DNA from 2 places in the Duganella sp. AC237 genome. Region 2 is predicted to be linked to the other one. Evidence: riboswitches for the same ligand, from Rfam matches in the RefSeq annotation. Region 2 holds a riboswitch; the other holds the start of a gene.
What was found. Region 2 has a riboswitch for thiamine pyrophosphate ahead of AC0IYS_RS21400 (TonB-dependent siderophore receptor). Riboswitches for the same ligand answer to the same signal wherever they lie in the genome.
Positions count from the first base shown of each region.

Region 1: another riboswitch for thiamine pyrophosphate. It lies ahead of thiC (phosphomethylpyrimidine synthase ThiC); the one in region 2 lies ahead of AC0IYS_RS21400 (TonB-dependent siderophore receptor).

Region 1 is NZ_CEEDEW010000003.1:1,138,570-1,144,182, reverse strand. It holds gene AC0IYS_RS05495 (thiazole synthase) at 1-318, opposite strand, end outside; gene thiS (sulfur carrier protein ThiS) at 335-565, opposite strand; gene thiC (phosphomethylpyrimidine synthase ThiC) at 573-2,489, opposite strand; TPP riboswitch at 2,561-2,670, opposite strand; gene AC0IYS_RS05480 (diguanylate cyclase domain-containing protein) at 2,857-5,613, shown strand, end outside.
Region 2 is NZ_CEEDEW010000003.1:4,810,597-4,816,209, forward strand. It holds gene AC0IYS_RS21385 (sensor histidine kinase) at 1-657, shown strand, start outside; gene AC0IYS_RS21390 (hypothetical protein) at 654-1,403, shown strand; gene AC0IYS_RS21395 (Imm26 family immunity protein) at 1,387-1,875, opposite strand; TPP riboswitch at 2,073-2,171, shown strand; gene AC0IYS_RS21400 (TonB-dependent siderophore receptor) at 2,228-4,393, shown strand; gene AC0IYS_RS21405 (AAA family ATPase) at 4,428-4,964, opposite strand; gene pnuC (nicotinamide riboside transporter PnuC) at 4,961-5,613, opposite strand, start outside.

The DNA of each region.
Region 1 (5,613 bases), 3.7 Mb from region 2:
CACTTCGAGCTTGACCAGCTTGTGGCCGCCCAGCAGCTCGCGCGCCATCTGCAAGGTGTACACCGCGTCCCTGGCGTTGTAGCAGCCGGCCGTGTTGGGCAGGATGGTGTACTGCGACGGCGGCAGCACGTCCAGCAGGCTGGGCGCCTTCGGGTCCTGGCCGATGTTGACGCGCCGGATGGCCACGGTGATGATCTGCGCCCCGGCGGCGTCGGTCGCCTCGCGGGTCTGCTGCAGGTCCTTGTATTTGCCGCTGCCGACCAGCAGGCGCGAGGTGTATTGCTTGCCCGCGATCGTCAGGCAGTCTTGATTGCTCATGTCTTTTCCTTTCTTGTTAGCCGCCGCCGATGGCGCGCACGATGTCGACCTTGTCCTGCGGCTGCAGCACGCGCTGCGGCCATTGCTGGCGCGGCACCACCGTGCGGTTGACCGCCAGCGCCAGCGCCTGCCCGGTCAGGGACAGCGCGTCGACCAGCTGGTCCAGCGTCTGTTGCGGCGGCACCTGGTGGGGCGCGCCGTTCAGTTCTATCGCAATCGGCGCTATCGAAATGTTTGCGTCATCCATGCCGGCCTCACAGCTTGCGATACAGTTCGGCGCCGTTCTTGATGAACTCCACCGCCTTGACCTGCATGCCCTGTTCGATCGCCACGCCGTCGCTCATGCCGTTGGCCGCCGCGTACTCGCGCACCTCCTGCGTGATCTTCATCGAGCAGAAATGCGGGCCGCACATCGAACAGAAATGGGCCACCTTGGCCGAATCCTTGGGCAGGGTCTCGTCGTGGAATTCGCGCGCCTTGTCCGGATCGAGGCCGAGGTTGAACTGGTCGTCCCAGCGGAATTCGAAGCGCGCCTTCGACAAGGCGTTGTCGCGGATCTGCGCGCCCGGGTGGCCCTTGGCCAGGTCGGCGGCGTGGGCGGCGATCTTGTACGTGATGATGCCGTCCTTGACGTCGTTCTTGTCCGGCAGGCCAAGGTGCTCCTTGGGCGTGACGTAGCACAGCATGGCGGTGCCGTACCAGCCGATCTGCGCGGCGCCGATGCCGGAGGTGATGTGGTCGTAGCCGGGCGCGATGTCGGTGGTCAACGGCCCCAGGGTGTAGAACGGCGCCTCGTGGCACTGCTCCAGCTGCAGGTCCATGTTCTCCTTGATCAGCTGCATCGGCACGTGGCCCGGGCCTTCGATCATCACCTGCACGTCGTGCTTCCAGGCGATTTGCGTCAGTTCGCCCAGGGTTTTGAGTTCGCCCAGCTGGGCCTCGTCGTTGGCGTCGTAGATCGAGCCGGGACGCAGGCCGTCGCCCAGCGAGAACGAGACGTCGTAGGCTTTCATGATGTCGCAGATCTCTTCGAAGTGCGTGTACAGGAACGATTCCTTGTGGTGCGCCAGGCACCATTTGGCCATGATCGAGCCGCCGCGCGAGACGATGCCGGTCAGGCGCTTGGCCGTCATCGGCACGTAGCGCAGCAGCACGCCGGCGTGGATGGTGAAGTAGTCGACGCCCTGCTCGGCCTGCTCGATGAGGGTGTCGCGGTAGATCTCCCAGGTCAGGTCCTCGGCCTTGCCGTTGACCTTTTCCAGCGCCTGGTAGATCGGCACCGTGCCGATCGGCACCGGGCTGTTGCGGATGATCCATTCGCGCGTTTCGTGGATATGCTTGCCGGTCGACAGGTCCATGACGTTGTCGCCGCCCCAGCGGATCGCCCACGTCATTTTTTCGACTTCCTCGCCGATCGACGAGGTCACGGCCGAATTGCCGATGTTGGCGTTGATCTTGACCAGGAAATTGCGGCCGATGATCATCGGCTCGATCTCCGGGTGGTTGATGTTGGCCGGGATGATGGCGCGGCCGCGGGCGATTTCCTCGCGCACGAATTCGGCGGTGATCTCGGCCGGGATGGCCGCGCCGAACGATAGTCCCGGATGCTGGCGGCCCATCAGGTCGGCCAGGCGCTGGCCCATCGGACCGGCGCCTTTGAGGTGGTCCAGGTACTCCTTGCGGCGCAGGTTTTCGCGGATCGCCACAAATTCCATCTCCGGCGTGACGATGCCCCGGCGCGCGTAGTGCATCTGGGTGACGTTGGCGCCGGCGCGCGCGCGGCGCGGCTGGCGGTGCAGGTTGAAGCGCAATGCGGCCAGCGCCGGATCGGCCAGGCGCGCACGGCCGTACTCGGAGCTCGGGCCGGCCAGCGCCTCGGTGTCGCCGCGCTCGAGGATCCACGGCAAACGGGGCGTGGCGGCCAGGCCGGAGCGGATGTCGATCACCGCCTCCGGATCGGTGTACGGGCCGGAGGTGTCGTAGACGTAGACCGGCGGATTGGCCTCGAAGCCGAACGACGCGGGCGTGTCGGCCTGGGTGATTTCGCGCATCGGCACGCGGATGTCGGGGCGGCTGCCTTCGACGTAGATCTTGCGGGAATTGGGTAAAGGCTGGATCGCTGCCGCGTCCACGGTGGCGGTGGCGGACAGGAATTGGGGATTGGCGTTCATTTGGCTCCTCGGTTGGCTACAGGAGCCAGCAAAGGAGGTGGGACGGCGCCGCGCCCGCAGGTGGCGCGGCGCGGCGTTGTCCTAAGCTTCCCTTCGCTGGCATTATCCAGATCAGGTTCGGAGGGTATTTCTCACCCGCGCCTCGCATTGCATGCGATTTGCAGGACCCCTAGCGTGTGCCGCCTTGCGGCAGCGCGGTGATTATAACAGAGCACCCGGCACAGCGGCCGGCAGCGCCGCCGCGTGGCGAAAATCCGACGCCCGGACGCTTCCCCGTGCCGGGGCGGTCCGCGGCCGGGGGCGGCTGATGTATAGTCGATTTATGCCACAATGCAACTTTCATCGTCTCGTCGTCCCATGCCTGCCCATGCTGCTGTCGCTGCTGTCGCTGCTGTCGCTGCTGCCGGCGCCGGCGCGCGCGGACGGCGCCGAACCGGCGCGCTGGGCGGCGCTGACCCACACCGCGTTCAAGCACCACACCTTTGCCGAGACCGGCGCCGGCCTGGCGTTCGCCCAGGACCGCGCCGGCTTCGTGTGGATCGGCACCCAGACCGGGCTGGTGCGCTGGGACGGCAACCGCCCGCGCAAATTCGTCGCCGATCCGCTGCGCGCGGACGCCCTGCCCGACAACTACATCACCAGCCTGCTGGTCGACCAGGCCGGCCGGCTGTGGGTGGGCACCAGCTCGGGCGGCCTGGCGCGCTATGACGCCGCGCGCGAGCACTTCACCCGCTTGCCGTCCGGCCCGGCCGGCCTGGGCGACGCCCAGGTCACCGCGCTGGCCGACGACGGCGCCGGCGGCATATGGGTGGGCACCGGCGGCGGCCTCGATCATCTCGACGCGCGCGGCGCGCGCACGCGCGGCGCGCGGGCGCTGCCGGCGCGCGCGGTCGGCGCGCTGCTGCGCGACGGCGGCGGCACGCTGTGGATCGGCACGCGCGACGGCTTGCTGCGGCGCGCGCGCGGCGCGGCGGCGCCGGTGGCCGTGGCGCTCCCCGGGCACGGCGCCGGCGCCAACATCAGCGCCCTGATGCAGGACAGCGCGGGACGGATCTGGATCGGCACGCGCCGCGACGGCGCCTTCGTCATCGAGCCCGGCAGCGCCGTGGCGCGCGCCGTGCGCGAGGGCGGCCCGGCGCCGACGCTGGACCGGGAGCGCGTCACCGCCATCGTCGAGGCCGGGCTCGGCGAGGTCTGGCTGGGCACCGACGGCGCCAACGGCGGCATCGTGGCGGTCGATCCGCTGCGCGGCACCACGCGGCGCATCCGCCACCAGCCCGACACGCCCGACAGCCTGTACGAAAACGACGTCATGGCGCTGTTTCGCGAGCGCAGCGGCATCATCTTCGTCGGCGCGATGGGCGCGCTGAGCCAGCACGACCCGCTGCCGCGGGCGGTGACGACGATCCGCTCGACCGGCCCGGCCACCGGCGGCGCCGCCGCCAAGCTCAGCGTGCCGAGCATGCTGGTCCACCCGGACGGCCGGCTGTGGCTGGGCGTGGTCGGCGGCGGCATCGACATCGTCGATCCGCAACGGGGTACCGTCGCCCGCCTGGCGCCGGCGCCGCCCGGCACGCCGGGCACGCTGCCGACCGGCCGGGTGCTGGCCATGGCGCCGGGGCGCGGCGGCAGCGTCTACCTCGGCACCGAGCAGGGCCTGTACCGCGCCGACGCCGACGGCGCCCACGTGCGCCGCCTGGCGCTGCCGGGGCGCCGGCCCGAGGCGTCGGTGTGGAGCCTGGCGCCGGTGGGCGACGTGCTGTGGCTGGGCGGCCTGGACGGCCTGTGGGCGCTGTCGGTGGCCCCCGGCGGGCAGCTGGCGGTGCGGCGCCATGAGCAGCACAGCCTGGGCGACCCGCGCGTGACGGCCCTGCTGCCGGCCGACGGCGGCGTCTGGGTCGGCACCCGGGGCGGCTTGGCACGGGTGGCCGGCGACGGCGCCGTCGAGCGGGTGCCGACGGCGCTGGCCGAGGCCGACCGCATGGCGCCCGGCTATGTGTCGTCGATGCTGATCGACCGCCGCGGGCGCCTGTGGCTGTCGCAGTTCGGCACCGGCGTCGCCATCCTCGAGCGCACCGACGCCGACGGCCGGCGCCGCTTCCGGCGGCTGGGCACGGCCAACGGGCTCGAAGACAGCGGCGCCAACATGCTGCTCGAGGACGCCGCCGGCGCCATCTGGGCCAGCACCGACGCCAACCTGGCGCGCATCGATGCGCGCACCTTCGCGATCCGCACCTTCGGGCCGGCCGACGGCGTCCACATCCCCACCTACTGGACCGCCTCGGGCGCGCGCACGGCCGAAGACGAGCTCGTCTTCGGCGGGCTGTCGGGCGTGACGGTGCTGCGGCCCGGGCGCCTGGGCCGGTGGGACTACCGGGCGCCGGTGGTGGCCACCCGCATCCTGGTCAACGACCGCGAGGTGCCGGCCGGGCGCTACAACCCCGGCAATCCGGGCTACCCGGGCAACCCCGGCGCCAGGCCGGCGCCGATCGCCGTCCCGCCGGAGGCGCGCGGGCGCGGCTTCTCGCTCGAGTTCGCCGCGCTGGACTACTCGGCGCCCGAGCGCAACCGCTACGCCTACCGCCTGGCCGGCTTCGACCCGGACTGGATCAAGGCCGACGCCACGGCGCGCCGGGCCGCCTACACCAACCTGCCGCCGGGCGACTACGTGCTGCAACTGCGCGGCTCGAACCGCAACGGCGACTGGTCGGCGCCGCTCGAGGTGCCGGTGCGGGTGCTGCCGGCGTGGCACCAGCGCCCGCTCGCGCGCGGGGCCGCCGCCGTGCTGGCGGCGGCGCTGCTGGCCGCGCTGGTGCAGGCGCGCACCGCCCTGCTGCGGCGCCGCCAGCGCGAGCTGGTGGCGATGGTCGACACCCGCACGGCCGAGCTGCGCGCGACCCAGTCGCAGCTCGAGCAGCTGGCCTACGGCGATCCGCTCACCGGCCTGGCCAACCGCCGCCTGTTCACCGACGAGCTGCGCCACCTGGTGGCGCGCGCGGCGCGCGGCGGCCCCGGTTTCACCTTGCTGCTGATCGACCTCGACCACTTCAAGCAGGTCAACGACACCCTGGGGCACGACGCCGGCGACGCCCTGCTGGTGGCCGCCGCGGCGCGGCTGCGGGCG
Region 2 (5,613 bases):
TCCGACCGCGCCGTGATCCTGGCCGGCATCTCGCACGATTTGCGCACGCCGCTGGCGCGCATGCAGCTCGAAGTGGAAATGGCCAATCTGTCGACCGAGGCGCGCGAAGGCATCCAGTCCGACATCGGCCAGATGGACGCCATCATCGGCCAGTTCCTCGACTACGCCAAACCGACCGAGGCGTCGAGCTTCACCAACGTCGACATCAGCGAACTGCTGGCCGATACCGCGCACGAAGCCGGACGTTTGCAGGACGTGCGCGTGACCACCGACATCGCCGCCGACGCCCATGTGATGGGCAACGGCACGGACCTGAAACGCGTTTTCAACAACCTGGTCGAAAACGCGCGCCGCTATGGCAAGACACCGGACACCGACATCACCGAGATCGACATCCAATGCGCCGTTAAAGGCGCGGGCGCGTCCAGGCGCGTCGTCATCGAGGTGGGGGACCATGGCTGCGGCGTGCCGGACGACCAGATCGAACAACTGCTCAAGCCCTTCACCCGGCTCGACGCCGCGCGCGGCCAGGCCAACGGCGCCGGACTGGGACTGGCGATCGTCGACCGCGTGCTGCTGCGACACGGCGCCGAGCTAACCTTGAGCAACCGGGAAGGCGGCGGCCTGGTGATCCAGATCGCGATGAAGGCGGTATGACCCGGCTGACCATTTTTGCGAGCGCGTTTTTATCGGCGTTGCTGGCCGCGCCGAGCGCCGGCGCGGCGGCGCCCTTGAAAGCCGGCACCGGCTCCGGGCCTGACAAGGCAGCCAAGCCGCGTATCGAACAACGCGCGCCGACGGCCGAGGAGCGGGAATCCTTCGATGATTTCTTCCGCGCCCGCAACGCGGCGCAACCGCAACGGCCGTGGGGCGCCGCGCCGCTGTTCGCCCCCGCGTTCGAGATCGAACGCCAGCGCGGCAAGCCATGGCACGTGATCGCCCGCGTCGACTCCGCGCCGCGCCGCTCGGCGCCGGAGCTGTGCCGCCAGATCCGCTCCAGCTTTGTCTACGACGCCGCCAAACCAAGCGGCGAACGCTGGAGCGACGCCGCCGAGGCGCCGCAATGGTATGTATGGCTGGCGCAACCCAACGTTCCATGCCACGCGGCCAGATATACGGTATTGATGGATCAGGCAGTGCCGCAGGCCGATGCGGTGGCCTTGCTGTGGCAGCACCGCGAGCTGCTACTGCGCGCGCGTCTGCTGTTTGCCGGCAACTCCGGCTGCGCGCGGCAACGCGCCCTGACCTTCCGGCTGGCCGCGCTGAAACCGGCGGCCGCGATGGCGGGCGCGCCGGTGATGTTCGGACTGGTGTTTGAAAGCGACCGCGACACTGTCGCCACGGTCGCCGTGCGCAAGCACCGTGGCGAATACGCCGCGTGGAACGTCAGTTGCTCCGGTTGATCGGATGCTCGCGCGACTCCAGTAGCTTGGTCAGCAACAACTCGGTGGAACCGTAGCCGTACAGCGAATCGGCCTCCAGGCCGGGCGTATCGTAGGGCACTGATTCTTCCCGCTCGGAACGGCTTGGATCGTTGTCGGAATAGGTCACGCGCCAGGCCCGCTTCAGCGCGTCGGCGCGGCGCAGGAACTGCGGCATCGGCCACAGCGCCGGATTCCAGTCCACCGCCTCGCCCAGCACGCGCCAATGACCGCTGGCCAGCGCCATGTCGCCCACGCGCAGCACCTTGACGGCGTCCTGCGGCTGCAGGGTGTTGAGTTCTTCGATCGACGGTATCCTGTCGAGCTTGGGCCCGAACAGATAGGCCAGCATGATCTTGCTGCCCGGCGACAAGCGCGCGACGAGCCCCCAGCCGTAGCCACCGTCGAGCAACGGCACCGCAAACCAGCTTCCTTCATGATACGACTGCCTCATTCCACTCCTTTCGCTAGCACGAACCAGCAAAGTGGCGCCGAAATGCACTGACGAACAGGACATACCGCCGCCTCCACATATGCTGTGACTGCTTCATTGGCGCCGTGCGGCGCAAATCCAAAGTGTATCGGCGCGCCGCAAATTGTGTCGCACGCCACTGCGCGCGCGCCGGCCACCGTAACGAGTGTGATACACTGCCGGCTCGCTAGGGGTCCTGGGCATTTTGTTCCGGGTGAGAGATACCCTTCGTACCTGATCTGGATAATGCCAGCGAAGGAAAGCGCAAAGTAGTTCTCCCCTCCTTTGATGGCTCTCCTCGCGGCTTCCAGCCGAGAACAAGTAGAGAGCAGACATGTCCACACCACATTTCGCAGTTTCGGTCATCGCCTTGGCGGTGTTCCACGCATTTTCCGGCGCCGCCATCGCTGCCGACACCCCCTTCGCCACTGACGCTGCCGAGGCCGCCGCTGAGCAGTCCATGCCGGAAGTTATCGTCAGCGCCACCAAAGTGCGCGCCAACACCGCCTCGGTCGCCGGCTTCGGCAACGCCCCACTGCTCGAAACGCCGGCTTCGGTCAGCGTGTTGACGTCGCAACAGATGCTGGACCTGCAAATCCGCTCGACCACCGACGCCGCCAAATTCGACGCCAGCCTGAGCGACTCGTACAACGCCGTCGGCTATGCCGAGCAGTTCTCGATCCGCGGCTTCAAGCTCGACAACGCGTCGAGCTATCGCAAGGATGGCATGGTCATCCCCGGCGACACCCAGATCCCGCTGGAGAACAAGGAGCGCCTGGAAGTGCTCAAAGGCCTGTCCGGCCTGCAGGCCGGCGTCTCGGCGCCGGGCGGCATCGTAAACTACGTCACCAAGCGGCCGACCGACACCCCGGTGCGCACCGTCGTTCTGGAGGCGCGCGAGCGCGGCACCCTGTACGGCGCCGTCGATGTCGGCGGGCGTTTCGAGGACGACCGTTTCGGCTACCGCGTCAATGTCGCCGGCGAGCGCCTGCGCTCCTATATCAAGGGTGCGGACGGCAACCGCAAGTTCGTCTCCGCCGCCTTCGACTGGCGCATCTCGCCGCGGGCGCTGCTGCAGATCGACGCCGACTACCAGCGCAAGTCCCAACTGACCGCGCCGGGCTTCCAGCTGTTGGACAATACCACCTTGCCGGTGGTCGACGCCGACACGATGCTGAACAATCAACCGTGGAGCCGTCCGGTGGAAACCACCACCAGCAACATCGGCGCGCGCTTCGAATACAAGTTCTCGTCCGACTGGAGCACCACGGTCAGCGCCAACCAGCACCACTTCAAGCGCGACGACTACACCGCCTTCCCTTATGGCTGCGGTCCCAATTTCTACCCCGGCTACTGCGCCAACGGTGACTACGACGTCTATAACTACGTCAGCCTGGGCGAGAAGAAATCGCCGCTGACGGTGCAGGCGCTGGTGCAGGGCCGCTTCGCCACCGGCGCGCTGGCGCATGAATTCACCGGCGGCGCGTCGTTCCAGAAGAACAGCGAAAAATGGGGCGATTACATTTACACGGAATCAGGCCGTAGCAACATCTACCGGCCGGTAGTGGTTGCGCCGGTGGGCGGCGATGTCAACTCCCCCGCCTTCGAACGCCGCCACGGCAACGAGCGCTCGTTGTTCGCGCAGGACATCGTCAGTTTGAATGCGCAGCTCAAGCTGCACGCCGGCGCACGCTATGTTCAAGTCAGACGCGTGGAGTACGTGGGACCCAACGACAAGAATGTCATGCTGCCGGATGCGAATACCGACGTTGGTTTCTGGCTACCGAATGTGGCGCTGGTGTACAGCCTGCGTCCCAACGTCTCGCTCTACACCTCGTACGCGCAGGGTCTGGAGCTTGGTGGCATCGCGCCGATGCAGACCGAAAACGAAGGCCTGGCGCTGACGCCGTCGAAGTCCAGGCAGGTGGAAGTCGGTATCAAGGCCGACATCCGGCCGGACCTGAGCGCCACTATCGCGCTGTTCGAGATTCGCAAAGGCCTGGAATACACCGATGCGCAGAGGTTCTTCGTGCGTAATGGCGAAGCCCAGAACCGCGGTCTGGAAATGGCGTTGAACGGCCGCGCCACGCGCGAGCTGACGGTCGGCGTTTCGGCCACCGCGCTCAATACCCGGCAAAGCGATACGGGCTTGGCCAGTTTGGACGACAAGCGCGTGACCAACGTCGCCGCTTTCAAATCGTCGGTGTATGCGGATTACGCGGTGCCGCAGATTGAAGGCCTGAAGCTGAACGCGAACTGGCAGTACTCGGGCAAGAAGGCGTTCGATCCGGAAAACCAGGTGTTCGTGCCAAGCTACCACGTGCTGAACTTGGGGGCGTCGTATGCCACGCGCATCGGCGGTGTATCGACGACCTTGCGCGCCAGCGTAAACAATGCGCTGGACAAGTTCTACTGGCGCGATGTGACGCAGGATCTGGGTGGATATTTGATGCCGGGGGCTTCGCGCACGTTCCGCGTGTCGGCCCAGTTCGACCTGTAACGCCTATAGCCGCAGGTGGATCGGCGATGGCGGATTACCGCGTCGCGCTCAACAAGCGCTCCACCTGCGCCAACCGCTGCTGCGGATCGCCGGCTACCAGCACATAAGGTATCCGGCGCGCCGCCAACTCCTCCATCAACATTCGGTTGATGATCACGCTGACTTCTTCGCAATCGCGCTGCAAACCATCGGCGACCCATGGAATATCGGGCGCGGTCACCACCGTGAGCGCATAGTCGCGCTGGTGCTCGTCGGCCAGCCGCGCCAACTGGTCATCGATGCCGCCAAAATAATGACGGCTGTAGATCGCCGTCATCAGCGGCGCCGTGTCGCAGAACAGATACTTGTACGCCTGTTGCGCCGACGCGTTCTCGCGTTCACGCTGCGTACTGGCGATATAAAACTGGTCCGCAGCCACCGGCACCCGTCCCTCCACATCGACGAACTCGCGCAAATACTCCGGCACCCAAACCGTCCCATGGCGCTCGGCCAAAGCGGCCGCCAAGGTGGTCTTGCCCGAAGAAGCCGGCCCCAATATCGCCACGCGTTGCGGCAACCCCGCCGATGTCATTCGAGCACCAGCCTGCGGCCGCCGGTCTCGTCGCCTTTATCGCCACCGCCCGTCCCCATGCCGGCCGACTGCTGCCAGGTGCGCAGGCCGACCACCGCCATGCCGACGAAGACGGCGTACAAGATCGCCGTCAGCATCAAGTGCTTGTGCAAATACAGCCCGACGTACAGTACATCGACAACGATCCAGACGTGCCAGTTCTCGATCTTCTTGCGCGACAGCAGCAGCTGTCCGACCAGGCTGCCGGCGGTCAGGAAGCCATCGGAGCGCGGCACGTCGGTATCGGTATAGGTCTTGAGGAACCACGCCAGCAGCACAAAGCCCGCCAGCCACGCCGCCACGGCGATCCAGCGGCCGCGCGCGTCGAGCGCGGTGACCGCCAGCCGTTCGTGGCGTTCATCCCCGTGCAACCACTGGTACCAGCCGTAAAACGAAACGCTGATGAACACCAGTTGCAGCCCCATGTCGCCGTACAGCCGCGAGCCGTAGAACACCAGCCCGTAGGTGGCCGACGAGATGATGGCGAACAGCCAGGCCCAATGGCTCTGGCGGATGTTGAGCCACACCGTGGCCACCGCCAGGATGAACGACACCAGTTCCAACGGGGTCGTGGCGAATACCGCCAGATGCAGCGGCAAATTCAGGTACC